DNA from 3 places in the Enterococcus sp. AAFC-DPL-6103 genome. Region 1 is predicted to be linked to each of the others. Evidence: predicted binding sites of a transcription regulator. Region 1 holds the regulator's gene; each other region holds the start of a gene.
What was found. The regulator LexA, encoded in region 1, represses DNA repair genes until DNA is damaged. The targets are predictions, from matches to a motif close to CNAACANNTGTTNG.
Positions count from the first base shown of each region.

Region 2: the regulator LexA is predicted to act here: its motif matches at 1,740-1,753, upstream of uvrB (excinuclease ABC subunit UvrB).
Region 3: the regulator LexA is predicted to act here: its motif matches at 2,390-2,403, upstream of recX (recombination regulator RecX).

Region 1 is NZ_CM177102.1:1,487,414-1,493,453, reverse strand. Features, by position in the region: gene AC4BC3_RS07160 (immunoglobulin-like domain-containing protein) at 1-1,477, shown strand, start outside; gene AC4BC3_RS07155 (hypothetical protein) at 1,645-1,863, opposite strand; gene lexA (transcriptional repressor LexA) at 2,000-2,623, opposite strand; gene AC4BC3_RS07145 (DUF896 family protein) at 2,770-3,009, shown strand; gene tkt (transketolase) at 3,120-5,114, shown strand; gene AC4BC3_RS07135 (glucosaminidase domain-containing protein) at 5,346-6,040, shown strand, end outside.
Region 2 is NZ_CM177102.1:1,089,228-1,095,267, reverse strand. Features, by position in the region: gene uvrB (excinuclease ABC subunit UvrB) at 1-1,644, opposite strand, end outside; gene AC4BC3_RS05385 (amino acid ABC transporter substrate-binding protein/permease) at 1,903-3,396, shown strand; gene AC4BC3_RS05380 (amino acid ABC transporter ATP-binding protein) at 3,398-4,135, shown strand; gene dnaJ (molecular chaperone DnaJ) at 4,405-5,577, opposite strand; gene dnaK (molecular chaperone DnaK) at 5,840-6,040, opposite strand, start outside.
Region 3 is NZ_CM177102.1:1,706,457-1,712,496, forward strand. Features, by position in the region: gene ntdP (nucleoside tri-diphosphate phosphatase) at 1-303, opposite strand, end outside; gene mutY (A/G-specific adenine glycosylase) at 397-1,584, opposite strand; gene recX (recombination regulator RecX) at 1,577-2,377, opposite strand; gene rlmD (23S rRNA (uracil(1939)-C(5))-methyltransferase RlmD) at 2,485-3,861, shown strand; gene AC4BC3_RS08220 (LCP family glycopolymer transferase) at 3,954-5,198, opposite strand; gene AC4BC3_RS08225 (WxLIP family cell surface protein) at 5,595-6,040, opposite strand, start outside.

The DNA.
Region 1 (6,040 bases):
GCCGCTTCAAGATGTCTATGATAATGCTGAAGAACTTGCGGATAAATACATTGAAATTGTCGAGCATTACGGATTAACAACAATCGATTTCGATATCGAAGGTGCCCATGTACGTGATAAAGAAGCTTGGCAAAGAAATAATGATGCAATCAAAATCATGCAAGATAAGCTGGGTGATGAAGCACCTGACGTTTGGTATACGTTCCCTGTTTTACCGACTGGTTTAGTAGGTGAAGGGACAGACAATGACGCATACAATGTGCTACAAGATGCTGTTCAGAAAAAGGTGGAGGTTCATGGTGTGAATATCATGACAATGTGTTTTGGACCTGCATTTGTTACAGGGCCAACAAATACATACTATACATATGTTGAACAAGCATCAGAAAGCTTAGCTGGACAATTAAAACGCATTTATAGTGATGCCAATCAAGACCTGACAGACGCGCAAGTATATCAGAAAATTGGTTTGACGCCGTGGGTAGGAAAATCAAGTCAAGCAAACGAAACGTTTACTCAATCTGATGCTAAAGCCTTGTTAGCATATGCAAATGAAAAACAAATTGGCATGCTTTCTTTCTGGTCATTGAATCGGGACAATGATTTGAATGAAGATTTAAAAAATACTGGACTCGAACAAGAAACCTATGAATTTTCAAAAATTATGGGTGAATTTGACGGAGAGGCAGGCATAAGAGACCAAGCACCAGTAATCAAAGGAGCAACAAATGAAACAATTGAGTTGAATGATTCCTTTGATGCTTTAGCGGGCGTGACTGCGATTGATCAGGAAGATGGAGATCTAACGGCTAAAATCACGACGACTGGAACGGTGGATTCTTCAAAGGCTGGTGAATACCAAATAACTTATTCTGTGGTAGACAGTCAGAAAAACCATTCAGAAAAGATTCGGACGATTACAGTAGTGGATCCTAATGCGAATACGAAACCAATTTTTTCTGGTTTGAAAGATCAAACCATTGAAGTTGGTGCAACCTTTGATAAACTAGCTGGCGTAACAGCGAACGATCAAGAAGATGGTGACCTAACATCAAAAATAGTTGTGGCAGGAAATGTCGACACTTCAAAAGTTGGAACAAATGATCTTACATATACGGTTGCTGACAGCAAAGGTGAAAAGACAACGCAAACAATTACTGTAACAGTCAAAGAAAAAGAAAATGTACCTAACTATTCCTCAACAACGATTTACGTGAAAGGAGACAAAGTTACCTATCAAGGAGCAACTTATACGGCTAAATGGTGGACAAAAGGGGATACTCCAGGATCTGCACAAGTTTGGGAAAAAGAAATAATAAAAAATGAGGACGGGAGTGTAGATTATTATCAAGGCGGGACATATGTTGCAGGAGATCTTGTAAATTACAATGGCAAACAATATCTTGCTAAATGGTGGACACAATCTGTACCAGGTAGTGATGCTTCATGGGAATTAAAAAAAGAGTCAACTAATTAAGAAATGCAAAAAGACGATCAAAATTTTGATCGTCTTTTTTGATAGGGGAATAATAGTTCTTATTGAATGAATACTTTGGATTAGTCAAAGTAAAGGACAAGCAATTGCCTTCAGTATAATAGCCAATAGATGATTGTAACGAACGATTAATTACCTTTATTTTTCTTTCAAGATTGCCGAGAGCGTAAGTAATGTTCATGATAGAAATGTTCTTCATGAAGCCTACGCTGTTCGGCTTGACGATATTTTTTTTCGTCCCACAACATGAACCATAATGTGAATAACGGAAGAAAAATAATCAATGCCGGTTGGATCCCAAAATTGCCAATCAAAATACCTAAGAATAAAACCAGTAATACCAAGCCAATACGTCTAATTGATTTCATGAATTCTCACCTCATTTATTTATGCGAACATTCGTTCGTAAAATCATTATACGAATGTTTGTTCGGTTTGTAAAGAGGTAAGATCAATAAAAAAAGAATTGCAGAAGTTTTACTGCAATTCTTTGGTTTAATTATATTAATAAATGTGGCTACGATAGAGACCAACTACTAAACCTAAGATAGAGACCTCATCTAAAATGATTGGTTCTAATAAGTCATTTTCAGGTTGTAAACGGAAATGTTTTTTTTCTTTATAGAATCTTTTGCAAGTCGCTTCATTTTCTGTTGTCATAGCAATGACGATATCGCCGTTTTTAGCACTTTCTTGCTTTCGAACGATGACGTTATCCCCGTCTAAAATTCCTGCATTGATCATACTTTCACCACGAATGGTCAGCATGAATAAGCTGCCTTCTTCTGAAGTTAAATTTGGTGGAACAGGAAAAAAGTCGGAGGCATCTTCAACTGCAAGAATCGGCTCACCAGCTGTGACTACTCCGAGCATTGGAATAGTAGATGGTTTGATCCCAATTTGATCTAACCCTAAATCAGTTAGTTCGATTGCTCGTGGCTTTGTCGGGTCACGTAAAATGAATCCTTTTTTTTCTAATCGTGCTAAATGTCCATGGACAGTTGATGTTGAAGAAAGGTTAACAGCTTCACCAATCTCACGAACAGTTGGTGGGTATCCTTTACGGGTCACTTGTTCGTGGATATAACGTAAGACTTCGATTTGTCGTGTTTCAGTTTGTCGGGCCACAAAGTACACCTTCTTTCACTTAATAATTAAATAATACCACATAAAAAGCGCTGTTTCAAACAAATGTTCGTATGTAAATAGAGATCGCTAGTTGTTTTTTTTGGTTTTTTTATATAATATAAGAAGAGAAAAAAGGAGGGCTGATAATGTTATCACCTGAAAAAATTGCACGTATTAATGAATTAGCCAAAAAGAAAAAAGCTGAAGGACTTTCAAAAGAAGAAGAAAAAGAACAGATTTTATTGAGAGAAGAATATTTGACAGCTTTTCGCTCTGGCATGAGACATCATATTGAAGGAATGAAAATCGTTGATCCAGAAGGTAATGATGTGACACCAGATAAATTAAAAGAAATTCAAAAAGAAAAAGGGTTACATGACCGTTAGTGTGGTTTTTGGTAAAAAATACCAAAAAAGCATTGATTTTTTGAACTGTATCCGCTAAAATGAGCATGAAATGAATTACAGTAAAAAAAACCTAAATTGGAGGGGTTCTTTTGTTCGACAAAATTGATCAACTAGGCGTTAACACAATCCGTACATTAAGTATTGAAGCTGTACAAAAAGCAAACTCAGGTCATCCAGGCTTACCGATGGGTGCTGCACCGATGGCATATGCACTTTGGACAAAACATTTAAAAGTAAATCCTGTTACTTCGAGAAATTGGGTAGATCGTGACCGTTTTGTACTTTCTGCTGGGCATGGTTCAGCCATGTTGTACAGTTTACTCCACTTATCTGGCTATCAAGTAACAATTGATGACTTGAAACAATTCCGTCAATGGGGATCAAAAACACCAGGACATCCAGAAGTCCATCATACAGATGGCGTTGAAGCAACAACTGGTCCACTAGGTCAAGGAATCGGCATGGCTGTTGGTATGGCAATGGCAGAGGCACACCTTGCAGCAACTTATAATAAAGAAAACTTTAATATTGTTGATCATTATACTTATGCTTTATGTGGTGACGGCGATTTAATGGAAGGTGTGTCTCAAGAAGCAAGTTCTATGGCTGGACACATGAAATTAGGAAAATTAATTGTTTTATATGATTCAAATGATATTTCACTTGATGGCCCAACTTCAAAAGCCTTCACAGAAAACGTTGGCGCTCGCTACGAAGCGTATGGCTGGCAACATATCCTAGTGAAAGATGGAAATGATTTAGAAGCTATCTCTAACGCAATTGAAGCAGCTAAAAGGGAAACTGAAAAACCAACACTAATTGAAGTGAAAACAGTTATCGGTTATGGCTCACCTAACGAAGGAACATCTTCTGTCCATGGCGCACCGATTGGTGATGAAGGAATCAAGATGGCAAAAGAAGTGTATGGTTGGGATTACCCAGATTTCACAGTGCCTGAAGAAGTAGCTACTCGTTTCCATGAAAAAATGGTCGAAGAGGGCGAAAAAGCAGAAGCACAATGGAATGAAAAATTTGCTAATTACAAAAACGCTTATCCAGAATTAGCACAACAATTTGAAGATGCGTTTGCTGGAAAATTACCAGAAAACTGGGATGCTGAGATGCCAAGTTATGATGAAGGTCACAGCCAAGCAAGTCGTGTATCAAGTAAAGATATGATCCAAGCAATTTCAAAAGCAGTTCCTAGCTTATGGGGTGGTTCTGCTGATTTATCTGGCTCAAACAACACAATGGTTGCTACTGAAACTGATTTTGAACCAGGTAATTATGAAGGACGAAACATCTGGTTCGGTGTTCGTGAATTTGCCATGGCAACAGCGATGAACGGAATCCAATTACACGGTGGTACACGTATTTATGGTGGAACATTCTTTGTATTCACAGATTATTTACGTCCAGCTATTCGTCTTGCTTCCATTCAAAAAGCACCAGTTATTTATGTATTAACACATGATTCAGTCGCAGTGGGTGAAGACGGTCCAACACATGAACCAATCGAACAACTTGCTTCTGTTCGTTGTATGCCAGGTGTACATGTTGTACGTCCAGCTGATGGTAATGAAACGCGTGCTGCTTGGAAAATTGCGATGGAATCAACAGAAACACCAACTATTTTAGTGTTAAGTCGTCAAAACTTACCAGTTCTTCCGTCAACAAAAGAAAAGGCCGATGACATGGTGAAAAAAGGTGCTTACGTACTTTCTCCAGCACAAGGTGAAACACCAGAAGGTATCTTGATTGCAACTGGTTCTGAAGTTGATTTAGCAGTTAAAGCACAAAAAGTTTTAGCTGAAAATGGCAAAGACGTTTCTGTCGTTTCAATGCCAAGCTTTGACTTGTTTGAAGCACAATCTTCCGAATACAAAGAGAGTGTTCTGCCAAAATCGGTAACTAAACGTGTCGCAATCGAAGCAGCTGCACCATTTGGGTGGGAACGTTATGTTGGGGCAGAAGGAACAACAATCACCATTAATCATTTTGGTGCATCAGCTCCAGGAAATATTATTCTTGAAGAATTTGGTTTCACAGTCGAAAACGTTGTGAAAACTTACGAAGAATTATAAGAATAAAATAATTTAATTAAAATAAGAACAAGCTGGGAGAAATTCCCGGCTTGTTTTATTGGAAGTAAAGTTACTGTTTGATTTCTTTTACATTACAATTGTGTTACATAAGCAGAAAACGTCCAGAATAAATTGAGATTTTGTCAAAATAAACGTATAATTTACTTAATTAAGTTTGTTTTAAGGAGAAAACTTTTATTTAAAGTTTTTTTATTTTGAGGAGGAATACGAATGCAAGAGCTGAAAACCCGTAGCGCCCGTCATCATAAGACGAAGAAACCTATGGTGATTAATAAAAAAGCCATTGCTCCATTAATGGGAACAAGTCTTTTGGTTGGGCCGATGATGGTTACAGCAGCACCACAAAGTGCACATGCAGATGAACAAGGTACAAACCAAACGACAACTGATCCTCAGTCTTTTATTAACCAAATTGGTTGGTCTGCATCAGAAGTTGCCGCCAACAATGATTTATATGCTTCTGTGATGATTGCGCAAGCATTGCTTGAAAGTGCTTATGGAACATCTGGATTAGCAAGTGCACCAAACTATAATCTATTTGGTGTTAAGGGAAGTTATAATGGTGCTGTTGTTTATATGCCAACAAAAGAATATTTAAATGGTCAATGGGTGACAATGAATGAACCATTCCGTAAATATTCTTCTTATTGGGAATCATTCCAAGACCATGCGAATGTGTTACGGTCAACTAGTTTTTCAACTGGCGACTATCACTACTCAGGAGCTTGGAAAAGTAACACAACCAGTGTTTATGATGCTACGGCTTATTTGACAGGCCGATATGCTACTGATCCAACTTATGGAGAAAAATTAAATTCATTGATCAGCACATACAACTTAACACGTTTTGATACACCATCAACTGTTTCTGTTTCAAGCACGACAACAACCACAACCACAACGAC
Region 2 (6,040 bases), 400 kb from region 1:
TCGTGCTGCACGCCCAATTGTTTGGACAAGCGAACGTTCACTTCTCAAGAATCCTTCTTTATCAGCGTCTAAGATAGCAACCAAAGAAACTTCTGGAACATCTAATCCTTCACGCAATAAATTGATCCCAACTAAAACATCAAACTCACCTAAACGTAAGTCACGAATAATTTCCGTCCGTTCAAGGGTTTTGATATCACTGTGCAGGTATTTTACTTTGATTCCCAGTTCTTTAAAGTAATCAGTCAGATCTTCAGACATTTTTTTCGTCAACGTCGTTACAAAGACACGTTCATTTTTCTCCACTCGGTCATTGATTTCACCAACCAAATCGTCAATTTGACCCATGATCGGACGAACTTCAATCACTGGATCTAATAAACCAGTTGGACGAATAATTTGTTGGATTACTCTATCCGTTTGTTCATTTTCATAAGGCCCCGGTGTAGCCGAGACGTAGATAATTTGATGGACATGTTGCTCGAACTCTTCTAATCTTAATGGCCGATTGTCAAGCGCTGAAGGCAAGCGGAACCCATAATCAACTAACATTTGTTTACGCGCCCGGTCACCATTATACATTCCGCGAATTTGTGGCATCGTTACATGTGATTCGTCAATGACAATCAAAAAATCTTCTGGAAAGAAATCAAGCAATGTATAAGGTGGCTCTCCTTCTTTTCGACCATCCATATGTCGCGAATAGTTTTCAATGCCTGAAGTGTAACCCATCTCTAGCATCATTTCGATATCATAGTTTGTTCTTTGTTCTAAGCGTTGCGCTTCTAGTAACTGATTATTATCTCGTAACACTTTTAAGCGCATCTCTAGTTCGGCTTTGATGTTCGCAACAGCCTGTTCCATATGTTCATCATTTGTCACGAAGTGAGTAGCAGGGAAAATAGCAACGTGTCCTGTTTCACCAAGCACCTCTCCAGTTAGCGCATCTACTTCCCGAATTCGTTCGACTTCATCCCCAAAAAATTCGACTCTCAAAGCACGTTCGTCGCGTGAAGCCGGAAAAATCTCCACCACGTCACCGCGTACTCGAAACCGACCACGCTGAAAATCAATATCATTTCGTTCAAAATTGATTCCCACTAGATTCCGAATCAATTGATTACGATCAAGTCCTGCTCCTTGTCGAATTGAAACAACTTGTTTCTGATATTCAAATGGTGAACCTAATCCGAAAATACAAGAAACAGAGGCAATCACAATTGTATCGTTCCGCTCTAGAAGGGAACTTGTAGCCGAATGGCGCAGCTTATCAATCTCGTCATTGACACTTGAATCTTTTTCAATATAAGTATCACTAGATGGAACATACGCTTCTGGTTGATAATAATCATAATAAGAAACAAAATATTCAACCGCGTTTTTGGGAAAGAATTCTTTAAATTCTCCATATAATTGTCCAGCTAAAGTTTTATTATGTGCAATAATCAATGTTGGCTTATTTACTTCCTTAATCACATTTGAAATCGTATAGGTCTTCCCCGTACCGGTTGCACCTAATAAGATTTGCGCTTTCTCCCCACCAACCACACCATCCACTAATTGGCGTATCGCTTCAGGTTGATCCCCTGCTGGTTGGTACTTCGAGACAAGCTCAAATTGTTGAGAGGTATCTCTTTCAATCATTTTTCGTCCCCCTTTTCATTCATTCCTTTTCATTTTATGACTTGCAAAAAGAAAAGGAAAGCAAAGGCATTCCTTACTAAAAAATTATAACACACCGAACATACTTTCGCCACTCCTTTACCTCGGCATTCCATGTTAGAACTTCTTACATAGGATGTTAGATTTTATTGTTTTTTTCATTTTTTTAAGTTTCAGAACTTGTCTGATTCATTACTTTTCACCTATAATAAATAGATATTGAGAATTTAGGAGGTAATTATGAAAAGAAAGCATTTATTCTACTCGTTCATTTTCATAATGGCAGGATTTATCACACTTGCAACTAGTAATCCTGCCCATGCAGAAACAAACAATACGGAATCAAGTACCGCCGAGTCGATGCAGATGGCTCAGCCAAAAAAAGACAAATACGTCGTTGCTAGCGACTCTGCCTTTGCACCCTTCGAGTTTCAAAACACGGACGGTAAGTATGAAGGAATCGATGTTGAGTTAATGAAACAGATTTCCGAGCTTCAAGGCTTCAATATCCAAATGGACTATCGCGGATTTTCCGCTGCGTTACAAGCATTAGAGTCTGGACAAGCTGATGGCATGATTGCCGGAATGACCGTCACAGATGAACGTAAGCAAAGTTACGATTTTTCTGATACTTATTTTGATAGCGGAATTCAGTTGGGCGTAAAACAAGGTGATACATCAATCAAATCCTACAAAGATTTAAAAGGGAAAACAGTTGGTGCCAAAGTCGGAACCGAAAGCGCTGAATTCCTGAGCAATCATGAAGAAGAATATGGCTACAAAATCAAGTACTTCGACGCTGCTGACCAATTATATGACGGTCTGAAAGTTGGTGCGATTGACGCAATCATGGATGACTACCCTGTTCTTGGTTATGCTATCAAACAAGGTCAAAAAATTGATACCCCAATGCCAAAAGAATCTGGTGGTAAATATGCCTTCGCAGTTAAAAAAGGTGAAAACCCAGAACTTTTAACGATGTTCAATGAAGGACTTAAAGAGTTAAAGCGCACAGGCGCCTATGACAAAATCATTGATAAATATGTAGCTACTTCAAATGAGTCAGCAGACTCAACCAAAGACGAATCAACAATCATCGGTTTAATCAAAAACAATTACAAACCATTATTACGTGGTTTTTGGATGACAATCGTTCTTGCTCTAGTCTCTTTCGCTTTGGCACTAGTAGTGGGTGTTATTTTCGGATTATTCAGTGTCTCACCTATTCGTGCACTACGCATGATAGCAAGCATTTACGTTGATATCATTCGTGGAATTCCAATGATGGTACTTGCCTTCTTCATTTTCTTTGGCTTACCTGGAATTGTTGGATTTACAATTCCAGATTTCATTGCTGGCGTTATTACATTGACCTTAAACGCGAGTGCGTATATTGCAGAGATCGTTCGTGGCGGTATCAACGCCGTTCCCGTTGGACAAATGGAAGCTTCGAGAAGTTTAGGGTTGTCTTATAACCGAACAATGCAAAAAATCATCTTGCCACAAGCTATTCGAATCATGCTTCCTTCATTCGTTAACCAATTCGTTATCTCATTGAAGGATACAACAATCATCTCTGCAATCGGAGTAGTCGAATTACTACAAGCTGGTAAAATTATCGTTGCCCGTACCACACAAAGTACGTATGTTTACTTAATTATCGCAGTCATGTATTTAATCTTGATTACCGCTTTAACAAAATTAGCGAAAGTTTTAGAAAAGAAGGTGAAGTAAGATGTCAGAAAAAATCTTAGTTGAACATCTTGTAAAAAAATATGGTGAAAATACTGTATTAAATGATATCAACGTCTCAATCAACGAAGGCGATGTCGTTTGTATCATCGGCCCTTCTGGTTCAGGAAAAAGTACTTTCCTACGCTGCTTAAATCGTCTAGAAGAGCCAACGGATGGTGACATCATCATCGACGGCGCTCATTTAATGGATAAAAACACAAATATCAATCTTGTTCGTCAGCATATCGGAATGGTGTTCCAACACTTTAATTTATTCCCTCACCTTTCTGTTTTAGAAAATATTATTCTTGCGCCAATGGATTTGAAAAAGGAATCTCGCGAAGAAGCAGAAAAAAAAGCCATCAAGCTATTAGATACAGTTGGCTTAGCTGATAAAAAAGATATGTCACCAGAAATGCTCTCAGGCGGACAAAAACAACGTGTTGCGATTGCGCGTGCATTAGCAATGAACCCAGACATCATGCTTTTTGATGAACCAACCTCTGCACTTGATCCAGAGATGGTCGGTGATGTTCTGAACGTCATGAAAAAACTTGCAAAACAAGGAATGACCATGGTTATCGTTACTCACGAAATGGGCTTTGCCAAAGAAGTCGCTAATCGTGTCATGTTCATTGACGGCGGAAACTTCCTTGAAGACGGAACACCTGAACAAATTTTTGAAAATCCACAAAACGAACGCACAAAAGATTTCCTAGATAAAGTTTTAGATATTTAACCAGAGAACCTGAAACAGTTTCAAAACATGAAAAGCATCGTCAAAATCTTGAACAAGATTTTGACGATGCTTTTTTGATTCATATTCTAGAAGAACTAATCATTGCTAAGCACTTCTTTTTATCACTCGTGTCCTTCATTACCAAAGGACTTACGAGTGTATCACAACCCGTTTTTTGATTCAGTTTATTTTCAAAAAGTTCACTTTATTAAGTAAGCAGATAAACAATAAAACGGTGAAGTGACATATTTGTCGACTTCACCGTTTTATTATTTACGCTTTTTTCCGCCAAAAGCATCCTTCATCTTATCGAAAAAACCATCTTCTTGCTGTTCTTCGACTTTCATTCCACCTGCTTCAGCAAATGAGCGTAACGCTTCTTTTTGTTGCTCATTTAAGTTCTTCGGTGTAATTAGTTTCACTTTCACGTGTTGGTCACCTGTTGCACCACCACGTAGTTTAGGTGCACCTTTTCCGCGAAGACGGAAGTTTGTTCCTGTTTGTGTCCCTGCTGGAATTTTTAATTTAACATCCCCATGAACAGTTGGAACTTGAACTTCATCTCCTAAAGCTGCTTGTACAAAACTTAATGGTAATTCGTAATAGATTTCTGAACCATCACGATCAAAAATATTACTTTCTTCTACACGGAAGACTACATATAAATCACCGAACGGCCCACCGTTTTCACCTGCTTCACCTTGACCAGCTAAACGCATTTGTTGTCCTTCTTCGACACCAGCTGGTACATTTACTTTCACAGAGTGAGCTTTCTTTTCATGACCTGAGCCATGACAAGTTGGACACGGTTCTTTGATTTCTTTTCCAGTACCGTGACAAACATCACACGTTTGACGACTCATCACGCGCCCTAGTGGCGTTTGACGTTCAACATTGATTGTCCCTGAACCATGACATTTTTGACATGTAATTGGTTCCGTACCAGGTTTTGCACCATTCCCATGACAAGTGTGACAAACTTCTTCGCGGTTATATTTGATTTCTTTTTCAACACCAAAGATTGCTTCCTCAAAACTCAAATCAATTGTGTATTGCAAATCAGCTCCTTGGCGAGGTGCCGTCGGATCAACTGAACGACCTCCGCCTCCTCCAAAGAAAGAGTCAAAGATATCTTCAAAACCACCGAAGCCACCTCCACCTCCAGAGAACCCGCCAAAGCCACCGAAGCCGCCTCCGCCTCCAGCGCCATAATTTGGATCTGTGCCAGCATGACCATATTGATCGTACGCAGCCCGTTTTTGTGGGTCACTTAAAATTTCATAAGCCTCAGATACTTCTTTAAATTTTTCTTCTGCATCTGCTTCTTTGTTAATATCAGGATGATATTTCTTAGAAAGTTTACGATAAGCTTTCTTTATTTCATCTTCTGAAGCCCCTTTTGAAATTCCTAAGACTTCATAATAATCACGTTTCGTTGCCATAGGCTTTCCTCCTATTGGTTCTAATACATCAAATTCACATCGCTTGTAATCATATCACATTTTAGACGAAACCAAAACTGCTGCATGCATTCTTTCAAAAGAAAAAGACTGTGGCAAAAAGTCGGATCGACTTTCCCCATAGCCTTCTCTTTTTTACGAATAGGTAGACAGTCCAGAAAAGATGGCTTTAGCCGAATCTACAGATTTCAGCTAAGTCCAAGTTTCCCTGTTTTGGTCTACTCCTAGCACACTAGGGAACTAATTATTTGTCGTCACCGTCGACTTCTTCAAAGTCAGCATCAACGACATCGTCTGCTCCGCCTTGTGCTGCTTCAGGATTTTCTTGTGCTTGTTGTTGTGCAGCTTGTTCATATAATTTAACTGTTAAGTTTTGAACGATTTCATTCAAAGCATCACGTTTTGTTTTCATTTCTTCAATGTTATTTGCTTCAACTGCTGCTTT
Region 3 (6,040 bases), 220 kb from region 1:
ATACTTCAAGGCTTCATCGTCTAATAAAAAAGGTGAAGCTAGATTACAATAATAGGAAACCCCCTTTTCACGAATCATTGCTATTACATTAAACCAGTATTTTTTGTGGAAATACACAATTGCTGGTTCTCGCGTTACCCAACGCCGACCGTCAGACTCGGTAACTAAAGTGTGATCGTTCACGCCAATCATTGAGTGTTCGCTTGTTTTTAATACCATGGTATCACGCCACGTTCGATGCAATTTGCCGTCGTGTTTGTAACTTTGGATCGTGACAAACTCTCCTTCTTTTGGAACTCCCATAGCAACCCTTCCTTAAGCAGCATCTTGTGCTTTGTGTTTGGGTGTTCATTACACCGACATCGTAATTATTATATCAATAAACTTTCTCTTTGCCTAGGAAGGATTACTATTGTTTCGATTTTTCTCAAGTTGGTCTACCAATTTCATTTGAACTTTTGGAAAAACAAATTGAGCAAACTTTGCTTCCTCGATCCACAAAGTGGCTTCTGATTCTGGCAACAGTTGAGTGGTCACGTTTGTTGCTCGTCCGTAAAACAAAAGGACATGCCATTTTAAGTGACTAAACACATGAACTACCTCACCTAAATGTCGCGTTTGCCAAACAACTGTCTCCTGGTGAGCAAAAGGTAAATTCCTCTGTTCTTCTGCAATCAGCAACTCATCAAATAAACTCGGTTGATTGTCAATGGCTGATGCCCATTCCTGCTGAAGTTCCTGATACCGTTCAAGTGTGACTTCAACTAACGGAAACGTCCACATGTCTGCCAATAACTTTTGGCTTGTCCGTTTTTCCAAATAAAAACTTCCTGCTTGATCTTGAATTGCTGCTGCCACGTAATACACATCTTTTGGCTTAGCTTTTTTTGTTTTCACAGGAAAGTTAGTTTGAATTCCACGCTCATTTGCTAAACAAAAAGATTGGATGGGGCAACTCTCACATTTTGGAGAAGTTGGTGTACAAATAGCTGAACCTAAATCCATGAATGCCTGATTGAATTCTCCCGGATGTTCTTCGTCAATAATACTTCGAACTGCTTCATCGAAAACTTTTCTACTAGACGCCTTTGCAATGTCGTCTTCAATACAAAACAAACGACTCACAACTCGCATCACATTGCCATCAATTGCGGGCTCAGGCAAATCGAAGGCAATACTAGCAATCGCTCCCGTCGTATAAGGACCAATTCCTTTTAAAGAGCTGATTTCAGCAACTGTTTGCGGCATTTCCCCGCCAAATTCACTCATGATTTGTTTCGCTGCTGCTTGAATATTTCGAGTACGAGAATAATACCCTAGTCCTTCCCAAGCCTTCAATAATTTTTCTTCTGGTGCATTAGCTAGCGCTTCAATTGTTGGAAACCACTCCATAAACCGATAAAAATAATCGATGACTGTATCGACGCGCGTTTGCTGTAACATAATCTCTGAGATCCAGATACGGTATGGGTCGCGATTATAGCGCCAAGGTAAATTTCTTTTTTCTCTTTCATACCACTCAATAAATTTTTTCTGAAATTCTTTTGTCTGTTCTGTTGACCAGTTTTCCCACTCTTTATTCACTGATTTCTGCTTCCTTTTCTGAAATAAATCGTTGAATCAAGTCCATATTAAATCCCTTTTGATAAAGACTCTGTTTGACTTTCATCCTACGTTTTGTTAAATCAAAACGTGCATTCTTTCGCCATAATTTTTCGCCTTGGTTTACCAACAATTCATACTCTGCTTCCTCATCCACTTCTTGTGGCAATTGGGCAATTGCCTGCTGGATCACTTCTGAGTTGAAGCCTTTGGTCATTAAATTTTGTTGAATTTTTCGTAAGAGCTCTTTCTGGCTTTTTCCATGATTTTTTTTGTATGCTTTTTGTGCGGCGATACTGGCAACTTCCACTTGGTCTTCAAAAAGATATTGGCTCAATGCTTGCTCGATGATTTCTGGTTTTAGCCCTTTTTGCTGTAGCTGCTGGTTCAACTTTCTGGGTCCTTTGTCACTCAGACGCATCTGCGTTCGGACGTAGCTTTCCCCATAAACAAGATCATTGATCAAATCTAATTCTTTCAATCGTGCAACGATTTTATTTCGATCTTCTTGAACGATTTCTTTTTCTTTTAAATAAGTACGAATTTCTTTTTCTGAGCGTAATTGGTAACTCAAATAATTCAATGCTTGCTGAAAACCAAAGTCTTCTCCACTACTTTTTTTGATTTCTTTGATTAGTTCCTCATCTAACTCTCGTCCTTTTAGTAAACGATAACGAATTAAAACATCTTCTGAAACATGTAGTGGCTCGCCAACAGATAAATCGACTTGGTAAAAAGGGCCCTTGCCTTTGCTGATCCTCGTCACTGTTATCATGAAACTCCTCCTCGAACATATATTCTCTATCATATCATAGAAACTCCCCGCCGACAGCGATTTTGTGATAGAATAGACCCACATCAAACGAAAAAAAGGAGATACCTATGACAGAAACAATTGTCAAAACCGGACAAACAGTTCCTTTAAAAATTAAACGACTTGGTATCAATGGTGAAGGCATTGGCTACTTCAAACGATTGATTATTTTTGTTCCCTATGCTTTACCAAAGGAAGAAGTACTTGTGAAAATCACCAAGGCGACATCTCGTTATGCAGAAGCAGAACTTGTGAAAGTAAAAAAATCAAGTAGCCAACGCGTCGTCGCTCCCTGTCCTGTTTATTACGAGTGTGGTGGTTGTCAATTACAACATTTAGCCTACCATGCACAACTCGATTTCAAAAAAGATTTGCTTTTACAAGCACTTGAAAAATTCAAACCTGCTGGCTTCCGTCATTTTCCTTTATTACCAACGATTGGCATGGAAGACCCTTGGCGCTATCGGAATAAAGCTCAATTTCAGTTAAGAAAAAACAAAAAAACCAACCAAATCGAGGCTGGTTTATATCAAGCGAATTCACATAATTTAGTTCCACTGACTGATTGTTTGGTTCAAGAACCTCGAACACAAAAAGTGATGAATACAGTCGTTCGCTTGTTAAATAAATATGATCTACCTATTTATGATGAACGAACAAATAGCGGTATTTTTCGGACAATCATGGTTCGTGTTGGGATCCAGACAGGAGAACTGCAAGTTGTTTTTATTACTCGAAGTCAAAAGTTTCCACAAAAAAATGCACTGATTCGTGAAATCAACGAACGGTTGCCTGAAGTAGTTTCCATTATGCAAAATGTTCAACCTCAAAAAACTTCTTTAGTAATGGGTGACGAAACGATTCATCTTTGGGGAAAAGAAGCAATCGAAGAACGAATCAACGAAGTCACTTTTGATTTATCACCGCGCGCCTTTTTCCAACTGAATCCAGAACAAACAAAAATTCTTTATCAAGAAGGAATCAAAGCGTTAGCCATCGAAAAAGATGAAACAGTTGTGGATGCGTATTGTGGTGTAGGAACAATTGGGTTAAGCGTTGCAAAATATGCAAAAGAAGTTCGCGGAATGGATGTTGTTCCCCAAGCAATTGAGGATGCGAAAAAAAATGCAACACGTTTGGGCTACGACAATACTCGTTATGAAGTCGGAACGGCAGAAGAACTTTTACCTAAATGGCTCGAAGAAGGATTTACTCCTGATGGAATTATCGTTGATCCACCCCGAACTGGTTTGGATGCTAAATTAATTCAATCTTTATTGAAACATCCAGCCAAAAAATTAGTTTATATCTCTTGTAATGTTTCAACCTTGGCTCGTGACTTAGTTGAATTAACCAAATGTTATGAAGTCGACTACTTGCAATCAGTCGACATGTTTCCACAAACTGCTCGCTGTGAAGTCGTTGTCAAATTAACTAAAAAATAAACAGATAAAAATTGTCTCATTTACGATCTATTAATAAAAATCGCCCCACTAAAAATCGGCTGACGACTTTTAGTGGGGCGATTCATTTTTATTTAATAATTTCCATTATAATTGTATTGATTCGTATCTTCCGGTGTATATTGTTCATAATTTTCTTGATTATTGTTTTGATCGTAGTTATTTTCAGTACCATATCCATTGTCTTGATTGTAGTCTTGGTTATAATCCCCATTACCATCTGAGTAGGTGGATGAATAATTGTCTGAATAACTGTTGGAATAGTCATTTGAATAATTATTTGAATATTCATTACCATCGGTGACAGTGCTACTTGAAGTTAGACCCGTCCCATCTTCTGAGTCATCATAGAACATTTGATACGCATTATCATTTTTCAAATTAGGCAACGTGCTACTTGTTTTCAAATCTAATTGTTTTTTCAATTTGTTTTGAACTTTCAATAACTCATTTTGACCAAGAATTTGATAATAAATTTCATTAATTGTTGTGCTTTCCCCTTGTAGCTGTCCTTGGTCGATTTTATTGAATGCTGCAGTATAATTCGTTGCAACATCTAACATATCGTCCCATTCCAAATCCGTCTTCACATTGTTTTCAACTGCTTTTAAAATCTTTTGATAATTGCTCACACCATCTAGACTTAGAACTTTATTGACGATTTTCGTGACAACTTCACGTTGACGGCGTTGACGACCGATGTCCCCTTCTGGATCTTCATGGCGCATTCTGGCATAGGCTAATCCTGTCTCACCGTCTAGCTTTTGTTTGCCAACAGGTACGTGGACTCCATCTAGTGTGAAGTCAATTTTATTATTAACTTCAATCCCACCAACTGCATCAATCAAATCTTTCATTCCATCCAAGTTGATCGTCACATAATGATCAAGTGGTATATCCAACAATTGCTCAATCGAATCCATTGCCATTTCGACCCCACCAAATGCATAGGCGTGATTTAATTTGTCCACTGTTCCATAACCAACGATATTCGTATAAATATCACGATCCAAGCTGACAATTGTTGAAGTTTTCTTTTCTGGATTAACTGTTACAACCATCATGGTATCTGAACGACCTTGTTCTGTCCGTCCTAAGCCACCAGTGTCTAGTCCGAGTAATAAAACGGAAAATGGTTCTCGATCGTCAATACTGACTTTGTCCGATCGTTTAGTTGAAACTCGATTTAAATCCTTTGAAATTTTGTTGACTGTTTGATTTGCTTCACCCATAAATTTGATTCCATATGCCGAAAGTCCGACAATCAAAAGAACAAAAACTCCGAGAAAAGCTAAAACTACTTTTTGCCACCGCTTCATAGTACACCTCTGTTTCACATTTTCTAAAATATTTTCTCATACAACAATTTATTCAGCAATTCCCCACTTTAATCATAATAAAACTTTAAAGAACAGATCAGAAATTATGTAAATTTTCAAAATTCTTCATTATCATACCATAGCACTACTTTCGAGAAAAGGCAGAATTGTGTATAAATGAGTGATAAATTGCATAAAATGAAAAATTTATGCTTTTTTTGAATAAAAGTTATAGTGCCAAGTAGTCAGCTTCTACTAAATGCGCACTATCATACAAAACACTTTCTCTTTTTATCCTATCTTAAGCAAGAACACTTTTATTTTAAAGAACTTTCTAAACGCCACACAAAAAAACTGGAACACCACACTGTCCCAGCTTTCTGATTCAAACTTTATTCATTTTGTTTGTTTATTTCGTAACTTGTTTAACAACCAGACAATTACTGCAATCAATCCGAAAATTATTCCAATCCCTAGCCACATCAACCATGGAAACGGATTTTTGGGTTCTTCGATTGAAACATCTTTTCTATTGTAAGAGTCAGATGTCTTCTTAGTCACCCTAAATAATGTTTCCTCACTCCAATGAAACTCTTCTTTACTAACCGTTGTTTTTAAGCGGTATGTTCCCTCCTCGAACTTTTGCCCCTCTAAAAAGATCAAGTATGTCATACCGCTATTAGGAGCAAATCCAATCGCTTGATTTCCACTTAATCGAGGAGTTTCTTCTTTTTCTTTAAATAACTCATACTGAATATCTGCTGTTGATAAATACGTTGCCTTCGTATTTTGTAACCCTACTTTCACAGCATTTCTACCGTTAACTTGAGTTGGGGAAGCTT